Linked DNA regions of Catalinimonas alkaloidigena. The protein of the gene in region 1 interacts with the protein of each later gene in a pairwise test. Links are inferred from orthologs where the notes say so. Each region holds a gene or a part of one and is shown in the gene's direction. Other genes may lie near its edges.

Region 1 (2,884 bases):
CGAGTAACTTCATCGATTACGTAAAAATCAATTGCCGCTCCGGACACGGAGGGGCCGGGTCCCGACACTTCCGGCGGGAGAAACACGTACCCCTGGGCGGTCCGGATGGGGGAGACGGTGGCCGTGGTGGCCACGTGATTCTGAAAGGGAATGCCCAACTGTGGACGCTGTTGCACCTGAAATACCGTAAGCACGTTATTGCCGGCGACGGCGCGCCCGGCGAAGCCGCGCATCGCACCGGTTCCCAAGGCGAAGATGCGGTGCTGGAAGTGCCCCTCGGCACCGTTGCGAAAGATCCGGAGACGGGAAAGACCCTCCTGGAAATCACGCAAGACGGCCAGGAGGTCATTCTGGTTCCCGGTGGACGCGGTGGATTAGGGAACGATCACTTTAAAACCTCGACGAACCAGGCACCCGATTATGCCCAGCCGGGCGAGCCCGGGCAGGAAGCGTGGGTGGTGCTGGAACTGAAACTGTTAGCCGATGTCGGCCTGGTCGGGTTTCCTAACGCCGGGAAATCGACGCTGCTGTCGGTGCTGTCGGCGGCGCGTCCCAAAATCGCCGATTATCCGTTTACAACCCTGCAGCCCAACCTAGGCGTCGTGGCGTATCGCGACGATCAGTCGTTTGTGGTAGCCGATATTCCCGGCATCATCGAAGGTGCTGCCGAAGGGCGCGGGCTGGGCATTCGCTTCCTGCGCCACATCGAACGCAACGCCATTCTGCTGTTCCTGATTCCGGCCGACAGTCCCGACATCGCCGCCGAATACCGCATTTTGCTCGGAGAGTTGGAAAAGTACAATCCTGAAATGCTGGACAAGGCACGCGTCCTGGCGGTTTCTAAGTCGGACATGCTGGACGACGAACTGCGCGAAGAAATGGAAGCCGAACTGCCGGAAGGTGTGCCTGCGCTCTTTATTTCGTCGGTGGCGCAACAGGGACTCACGCCTCTAAAAGACTTACTCTGGCAAACGCTGCACAGCAAACGTGTCACTTTGTCATAGTGCTTTCGCGTGGCAACATCATTGATAGAGTTACGATAATTGATAGAGACAAAAACCGATTGTAGTTATATGGCTGAAGAAAAAGCAGAATTTCTTTCTGAAGAAGAAACCCCTACGACAGCATCACAACAGGAGGCTGACACAAACGCGACAGAAAGTCGGGAAGCGTCGGAATCGAGTGAAGCGCATGGCGAGCAGTCTGAGGTAGCATCGCTCAAGCAAGAAGTTTCTGAGCTTAAAGATAAGTACCTGCGCCTCTATTCCGACTTTGAGAACTTCCGGAAGCGGAGTGCTCGTGAGCGGCTAGACCTGACCATGACGGCCAACGAGGGTCTGATGAGTGCTCTGTTGCCTGTGTTGGACGATGCCGGGCGCGCCCTGAAAGCGGCCGATGCGGCCTCGAATCTCGATGCCGTGAAAGAAGGGGTACAATTGGTCTTCCATAAGTTGCAAAAGACCCTGGAACAGAAGGGATTGAAGTCGATGGACGTGAAACAGGGCGATACGTTCGATGCCGAGCTGCACGACGCTGTTACGCAATTCCCCGCCCCTTCGGAAGAGTTGAAAGGAAAAATAATTGACGTAATCGAGCAAGGCTACGTGCTGAACGAGAAGCCCATTCGATTTGCTAAAGTGGTGACAGGTTCATAAGAAATGGCGAAACGAGACTATTACGACGTACTGGGAGTGAGCAAAACCGCGGCGCCGGACGAGATTAAGAAGGCGTACCGGAAAATCGCGATCCAGTATCACCCGGATAAAAATCCGGACGATCCTACGGCAGAAGACAAGTTCAAAGAAGCCGCCGAAGCCTACGAAGTGCTCAGCAATACCGAAAAACGCCAGCGTTATGACCGGTTCGGGCATCAGGGCGTCAACGGTGGGGGAGGCCCCGGTGGCATGAGCATGGACGACATTTTCAGCCAGTTCAGTGACATCTTTGGCGAAGGTGGAAGTCCGTTCGACGCTTTCTTTGGCGGAGGTGGCCGCGGATCGAGACGTAAAAAGGGCTCGAACCTGCGCATCAAACTGAAGCTGACACTGGAAGAGATCGCGCACGGTACTGAAAAGAAAATCAAAGTAAACCGTCTGGTGACGGCCGAGGGGGTTACGTTCAAAACGTGTCCTACCTGCCAGGGTACCGGCCAGGTGCGGAAGGTTGTCAACACCATGCTGGGGCAGATGGTCTCGGCTACGACATGCTCTACCTGCCACGGTGGTGGTCAGGTGATCGACAGCCGTCCTCCGGGGGTGGACAACTCCGGCTTGGAGCCGCGTGAGGAACTGTTGACCATCAAGATCCCAGCCGGGGTCAGCGATGGCATGCAACTTTCGATGTCCGGTAAAGGCAACATGGCCCCCGGCGGCGGCGTTCCCGGCGATCTACTGATTCTGATCGAGGAGATCGAAGATAAAGTGCTGAAGCGGGATGGCAACCACGTGGTATACGACCTGTTTGTCAGCTTTGTAGACGCGGCGTTAGGCACGAGCATGGAAGTGCCGACGATCGACGGCAAAGTGCGCATCAAGATTGATCCCGGTACACAGAGCGGTAAGATTTTGCGCCTGAAAGGGAAGGGTATTCGTGATTTGAACGGCTACGGTCGCGGCGATCAGTTGATTCACGTTAACGTCTGGACGCCACAGCAACTGACGCGTGAGGAAACTGAGATTCTGGAAAAGCTGCGCGATGCGCCCAATTTCAACCCTACGCCCGACGCGAGCGACAAAGGCTTTTTCGAGCGGATGAAAGAATTTTTCAATGGATAATCGCGTAAGAGATTGAGCCTCAGGTGATATGTTGTTGTGATGAATTCTATTCGCCCATCAACCTTACAAGCCCGGACCAAAAGTCCGGGTTTTTTGTTGTTACGAGTGAA
Region 2 (2,915 bases), on another replicon or contig:
TACCAGCCCGAAGTGGCCGCACGCGCCATCACTTACGCCGTCGACCATCCGCGTCGCGAGTATTTTGTGGGCTACCCGACGTTTCAGGCCATCTGGGGCGACAAAATCTGGCCCGGCTTCCTAGATTGGTACTTAGGCAAAACCGGTATCAAGGGACAGCAAACCGATCAGCCCGAAGCACCCGATCGCAAAAACAACCTGTGGGAACCGGTACCCGGCGATCACGGTGCGCACGGCGATTTCGATGCCGAAGCGTGGGAATATTCGCCGGAAATGGCGCTGAGCCGCAACCGCGAGTGGATAGCGGCCGGACTGGGCTTTGCCTTGGCGATGGGAGCCGTGCTGATGGGCGTTAAAAAAGGACGCTAATATTATTTTTTGATAAGTCTAAAAATATAGATTTGGTGCGCTAAATTTGTGCAGATTTAGCAACTAACGTATGGCGCTGTCTTTTTCGGACCAGTCTTCGCTCCCGGAAGGGGGGGCATCGCTGGAAGAAGTACACGAAACGGTCGAGACGTCGGAGAAGAAAGGGTTTTGGCGAAAGCTGATGGCCTTTGTCGGACCGGCTTACCTGGTGAGTGTAGGGTACATGGACCCCGGCAACTGGGCAACCGACCTGGCCGGTGGGAGTCAGTTCGGGTACAAGCTGATCTGGGTGCTCTTGATGTCGAACCTGATCGCACTGCTGTTGCAGAGCCTGAGCGCACGCCTAGGCATCGTGCGGCGGCGCGACCTGGCACAGGCTTCGCGTGAATCGTATCCGAAGCTGATCAATTACTTTCTCTATTTTCTGGCCGAAGTGGCCATTGCCGCGACCGACCTGGCCGAAGTCGTCGGGATGGCCATCGGGCTGCAACTGCTGTTCGATTTGCCGCTGTTGATCGGCGTCAGCATCACGGTGCTCGACACGTTCCTGTTCTTGTTTCTGCAACGGCTGGGCATCCGCAAAATGGAAGCCTTCATTCTAGCACTGATCGGCGTGATCGGTCTATCGTTTCTGATCGAAGTGGTGCTGGCCCGCCCCGAACCCGCCGAAGTCGCCAAAGGCTTTATCCCGTCCCTGCCGAACGAGCAGGCGCTGTACATCGCCATCGGCATTATCGGGGCGACGGTGATGCCCCACAACCTGTACCTCCATTCGGCGCTGGTCCAGACCCGGAAAATCCGGCGGACGCCCCGAAAAATGCGGGAAGCACTGCGCTTCAACGTGATCGACTCGCTGGTGGCGCTCAACCTGGCCTTTCTGGTCAACGCGGCCATTCTGGTGCTGGCGGCGGCTACCTTCTTCCAATCGGGCATGTTCCATGTCGCCGAGATTCAGGACGCACACCAGTTGCTGGAGCGGTTTCTGGGGACCCAGTGGGCACCGATTCTGTTTGCCGTGGCGCTGATCGCGGCTGGACAAAGTTCGACCATTACCGGTACGCTGGCCGGACAAATCGTGATGGAGGGCTACCTGAACCTGCGGCTGCAACCCTGGCTGCGCCGCCTCATTACGCGGCTGATCGCCATTGTGCCGGCCTTTCTGGTGATCTGGCTGATGGGCGAAGAAGAAACCGGCCCGCTGCTGGTCCTGAGCCAAGTGGTGCTGAGCCTGCAACTGGGCTTTGCCATCATTCCCCTGATCCATTTCGTGAGCGATCCCATCACCATGGGCACGATGGTGATCAACCGGGGCGTGAAAATTCTGGCGTGGGTGTCGGCACTGATCATCGTGGTGCTGAACGCCAAGCTGACGTACGAGGAGATCTCGGCATGGATGGTGGCGGCGGGCGACCAGGCCATCTGGCTCTGGCTGACCGTGGTGCCGCTGGCGGTTTTTGCGGGGGGCGTATTGCTGTACATCACGTTTCAGCCGCTGTTTCAGCCGCAGCGCAAACCTTATTCGCACATGCCGCACGGGGGCGACCGCCCGCTGGTGCACCTCCCCGAATTGCACTACCGGCGCATCGCCATTGCCCTCGACTTTTCGTCTGTCGATCCATACGTACTGCAGCACGCGCTTTCGCAGGGCGAACCGCACACGGAATACCTGCTGATTCATGTGGTGGAAACCGTCGGAGCACTGGTGATGGGCCGGACCATCCGCGATCTGGAAACCGCCACGGACCGGCAGTACCTGGAAGCCTACGCTGAACAACTGAAGGAGAAGGGGTACAAAGTGCATTTCAAACTCGGGTACGGCAGCCCGAAAACGGCCATCGCCGACCTGGCGCAGGAATGGGCCGCCGATCTGCTCGTAATGGGCGGACACGGCCACCGGCTGTTCAAAGACATTCTGTTCGGTACCACCATTGAGGACGTGCGGCACCGCGTCACGATGCCCGTGCTGGTGGTACGCGAGCCCTGAACATGTAAAATCGTGTAACGTTTTCGGAGGGTTGTACGAATGTAAGAGAGGAAAAAGACTAGTTACCTGATAATCCTCCTTTCGTACATGACGACGTTACAGCACTCCCTGGGCAAACTGGGCTCCATTCTGGGACGGGGCATTCTGGCCGGATTGGCCGGTACGGCCGCGATTACGGTCTCGCAGATGATCGAAATGAAACTCACGCACCGCTCGGCCAGCGAAGCCCCCGTGCGGATCGGCAGCGAAGTGCTGGGCGTAGAACCCACCGGCAAACCTCATCCGCTGCACGAAAAACAGTACGGCAACAAAGCCACTAAAGACGCCCACACGGCCCGTTTTGCGCAGATCATGCACTGGAGTTACGGCACCAGCCTGGGCATTTCGCGCGGCTTCGTTGCGGCCACCGGCCTGAAAGGCTGGCCCGCCACCGCCGTCCATTTTGCCATCGTGTGGGGCACGGCGCTCGTTATGCTACCCAGCACCAAACAGGCCAAACCCATTACCGAGTGGCCCCCGGAACAGATCGCCATCGACTTCTGGCACCACGCCGTCTATGCCC
Region 3 (2,872 bases), on another replicon or contig:
ACGGAAACTTTGTCAGCCTCTGTACTTCGGTTTTGGTAGAATTAGCGGAAAAAATGGCCGAAATGCTCGAATCTGTAAGTTTGCAAGCGCAATGGCACAACAAATGCTTAAAGGCACACCGAGACAGTGCTCCATCACTGCCTCACGAGGAAGAATCATTAAACTAATTTGTACATCTCCTTAATTCACGATTGTTATGTCAGTAAACATTAAGCCTCTGGCCGACCGGGTTCTTGTGAAACCTGCCGCCGCTGAAGAGAAGACCGCTTCCGGAATCATCATCCCTGACACTGCCAAAGAAAAGCCGCAACGTGGCGAAGTAGTGGCCGTCGGAAACGGTAAAAAAGATGAGCCGCTTACCGTTAAAGTAGGCGATACCGTATTGTACGGGAAATACGCCGGTACGGAGATCACCGTCGATGGTAGCGACTACCTGATCATGCGTGAATCGGACGTATTTGCCATCCTCTAGTCTGAAGGACATCATCCTGCATTACATTAGTCTCAACCTTAAATCAAACTAATTTTTAGTTATGTCTAAGAAAATATATTTCAATTCGAGCGCCCGTGAGAAACTCAAAAGAGGAGTAGATACACTGGCCGATGCCGTGAAGGTCACCCTGGGTCCGAAAGGACGGAACGTCATCCTCGACAAAAAATTCGGGGCTCCTTCCATCACCAAAGACGGTGTGACGGTAGCGAAAGAAATCGAACTGAAAGACCCGATCGAAAACATGGGTGCTCAGTTGGTGAAAGAAGTAGCTTCTAAAACCGCTGACTCGGCTGGTGACGGAACCACCACCGCTACGGTGCTGGCCCAGGCCATCTTCCAGGCGGGTATCAAAAACGTAACCGCAGGTGCCAACCCGATGGACCTGAAGCGGGGCATCGACAAGGCCGTTGCGGTGATCGTAGAAAACCTTCGCAAGCAGTCGCGCAGCATTTCGAACTCCAACGAAATCACGCAGGTTGCATCGATCTCTGCCAACAGCGACCAGGAAATCGGTAGCATGATTGCCAACGCCATGGACAAAGTGGGCAAAGAGGGCGTCATCACCGTAGAAGAAGCGCGTGGCACAGAAACCGAAGTAAAAACGGTAGAAGGGATGCAGTTTGACCGCGGTTACCTGTCTCCTTACTTCGTGACCAACACGGAGAAAATGGAGGCTGAACTGGAATCACCGTTCATCCTGATCTACGACAAAAAAGTGTCGTCGATGAAAGAACTGCTGCCCGTCCTGGAGCAGGTAGCCCAAACCGGCAAGCCGCTGGTCATCATCTCTGAAGACGTAGAAGGCGAAGCCCTGGCTACGCTGGTCGTCAACAAAATCCGCGGTGCCCTGAAAGTGGCGGCCGTGAAAGCGCCCGGCTTCGGTGACCGCCGCAAAGCTATGCTGGAAGACATCGCGATCCTGACGGGTGGTACGGTGATCTCTGAAGAGCGCGGCTACAAACTGGAGCAGGCTACGCTTGATTACCTCGGTCAGGCCGAAAAAGTAATCATCGACAAAGACAACACGACGATCGTAAACGGATCGGGCTCTACGGAAGATATCCAAGGCCGTGTGAACCAGATCAAACAGCAGATCGAGAACACAACGTCTGACTACGATCGTGAGAAACTGCAGGAGCGTCTGGCCAAATTGTCAGGCGGTGTTGCCATCCTTTACATCGGTGCCGCTACCGAAGTAGAGATGAAAGAGAAAAAAGACCGTGTAGATGACGCCCTGCACGCTACCCGTGCTGCCGTAGAAGAAGGCATCATCCCCGGTGGTGGTGTGGCGCTGATCCGTGCGCTGGAGTCGCTGGATAGCGTATCTACTTACAACGAAGATGAGAAAATCGGTGTGAACATCGTTCGCACAGCGCTCGAAGCTCCGTTGCGTACGATCGTTGCCAACGCAGGTGCCGAAGGTTCTGTAGTGGTACAGCGCGTCCGCGAAGGCAAAGCCGATTTCGGTTACAACGCGCGTGACGACCGTTTCGAAGAGATGTATGCCGCTGGTATCATCGACCCGACCAAAGTAACGCGTCTGGCCCTGGAGAACGCCGCTTCGATTGCGTCGCTTCTGCTGACTACCGAATGTGTAGTTGCCGACGATCCGGACGAGAAAGAAGCTGCTGCACCTGCCGCGGGCATGGGAGGCATGGGCGGAATGGGTGGAATGATGTAATTCCTCATCGTCTCTAACATAGAAAACCCGGTATGTTTGTACCGGGTTTTTTTGTTTCACCTTTTCTTCCTTTTTTTGCTCTATCTCTCTCTATGCGCTACATTTTTGCTTAATTCCTCATGTCTGTAGAACTCACCCCGGGCTGGGGTCCCCTCCATTACCTGACGTACGTATACATCTGTGTGGCACGGGCCGATTTGCGTCTGGTCGACTCAGAAACCAACGTGATTCTCGAAAAATTGCGTTCGTTCCCGACCATGAAACCGCACCTGACCAACGAACTTTTCGAGGCGGTACTCTACCAGCAGCTCAGCCACACTTGGGATGAAGTGTACGCGCACGTAGAACACTGTTGCACGCAGTATTTGCAAGAAGACAGTGAGAAACAGGCGTTTCTGCGCGACATGGAGGAAATTATCGAGGCCGACGGCGTAGTAAAAAGCACCGAACAGGAAGTGTTCCGGGTGATCCGCGCGCTGCTGACCTAACTCACGATAGTTAATGGATGCCGTGCATCCATTTGCGGAGGCGAGGCACCAGCACCAACAGGACCAGTGCCGCCCCTAATACCACCAGCACACCCCACACCAGATACGTCTGCGAATAAAGCGCGAGCGTATCGTAGGCAGAGGCCTCGTCCGGCAGATTTTCGGCGGCGGTCAGTTGCCCGATGACGCCCGCAATCTTGTTGCCCAGCG

The links. Proteins that work in one complex are often made in the same cells at the same time.
Region 2: the proteins of BLR44_RS19335 (region 1) and BLR44_RS16720 interact in binary tests that used the Escherichia coli proteins (3 or more experiments, as listed by UniProt). The link is inferred for Catalinimonas alkaloidigena from one-to-one orthologs.
Region 3: the proteins of BLR44_RS19335 (region 1) and groL interact in binary tests that used the Escherichia coli proteins (3 or more experiments, as listed by UniProt). The link is inferred for Catalinimonas alkaloidigena from one-to-one orthologs.

What each region holds. Positions count from the first base shown.
Region 1 is NZ_FNFO01000008.1:209,182-212,065, reverse strand. The notes cover bases 1-2,864. They hold BLR44_RS19335 (nucleotide exchange factor GrpE), read left to right. Parts: upstream 1-1,073; coding sequence 1,074-1,655; downstream 1,656-2,864. Other genes in these bases: dnaJ (molecular chaperone DnaJ), read left to right, coding at 1,659-2,774; obgE (GTPase ObgE), read left to right, coding at 1-1,004. UniProt on the Escherichia coli protein: Participates actively in the response to hyperosmotic and heat shock by preventing the aggregation of stress-denatured proteins, in association with DnaK and GrpE. It is the nucleotide exchange factor for DnaK and may function as a thermosensor.
Region 2 is NZ_FNFO01000006.1:283,748-286,662, reverse strand. Bases 2-2,896 are described here. They hold BLR44_RS16720 (Nramp family divalent metal transporter), read left to right. Parts: upstream 2-439; coding sequence 440-2,353; downstream 2,354-2,896. Other genes in these bases: BLR44_RS16715 (hypothetical protein), read left to right, coding at 2,441-2,896; BLR44_RS16725 (SDR family oxidoreductase), read left to right, coding at 2-369. In the rest of the region: more of BLR44_RS16725, read left to right, coding at 1-1; more of BLR44_RS16715, read left to right, coding at 2,897-2,915. UniProt on the Escherichia coli protein: H(+)-stimulated, divalent metal cation uptake system. Involved in manganese and iron uptake. Can also transport cadmium, cobalt, zinc and to a lesser extent nickel and copper. Involved in response to reactive oxygen.
Region 3 is NZ_FNFO01000001.1:608,248-611,119, reverse strand. What follows is about bases 2-2,853. They hold groL (chaperonin GroEL), read left to right. Parts: upstream 2-533; coding sequence 534-2,174; downstream 2,175-2,853. Other genes in these bases: BLR44_RS02325 (peptide MFS transporter), read right to left, coding at 2,673-2,853; BLR44_RS02330 (tellurite resistance TerB family protein), read left to right, coding at 2,294-2,662; groES (co-chaperone GroES), read left to right, coding at 197-472. Also shown: more of BLR44_RS02325, read right to left, coding at 2,854-2,872.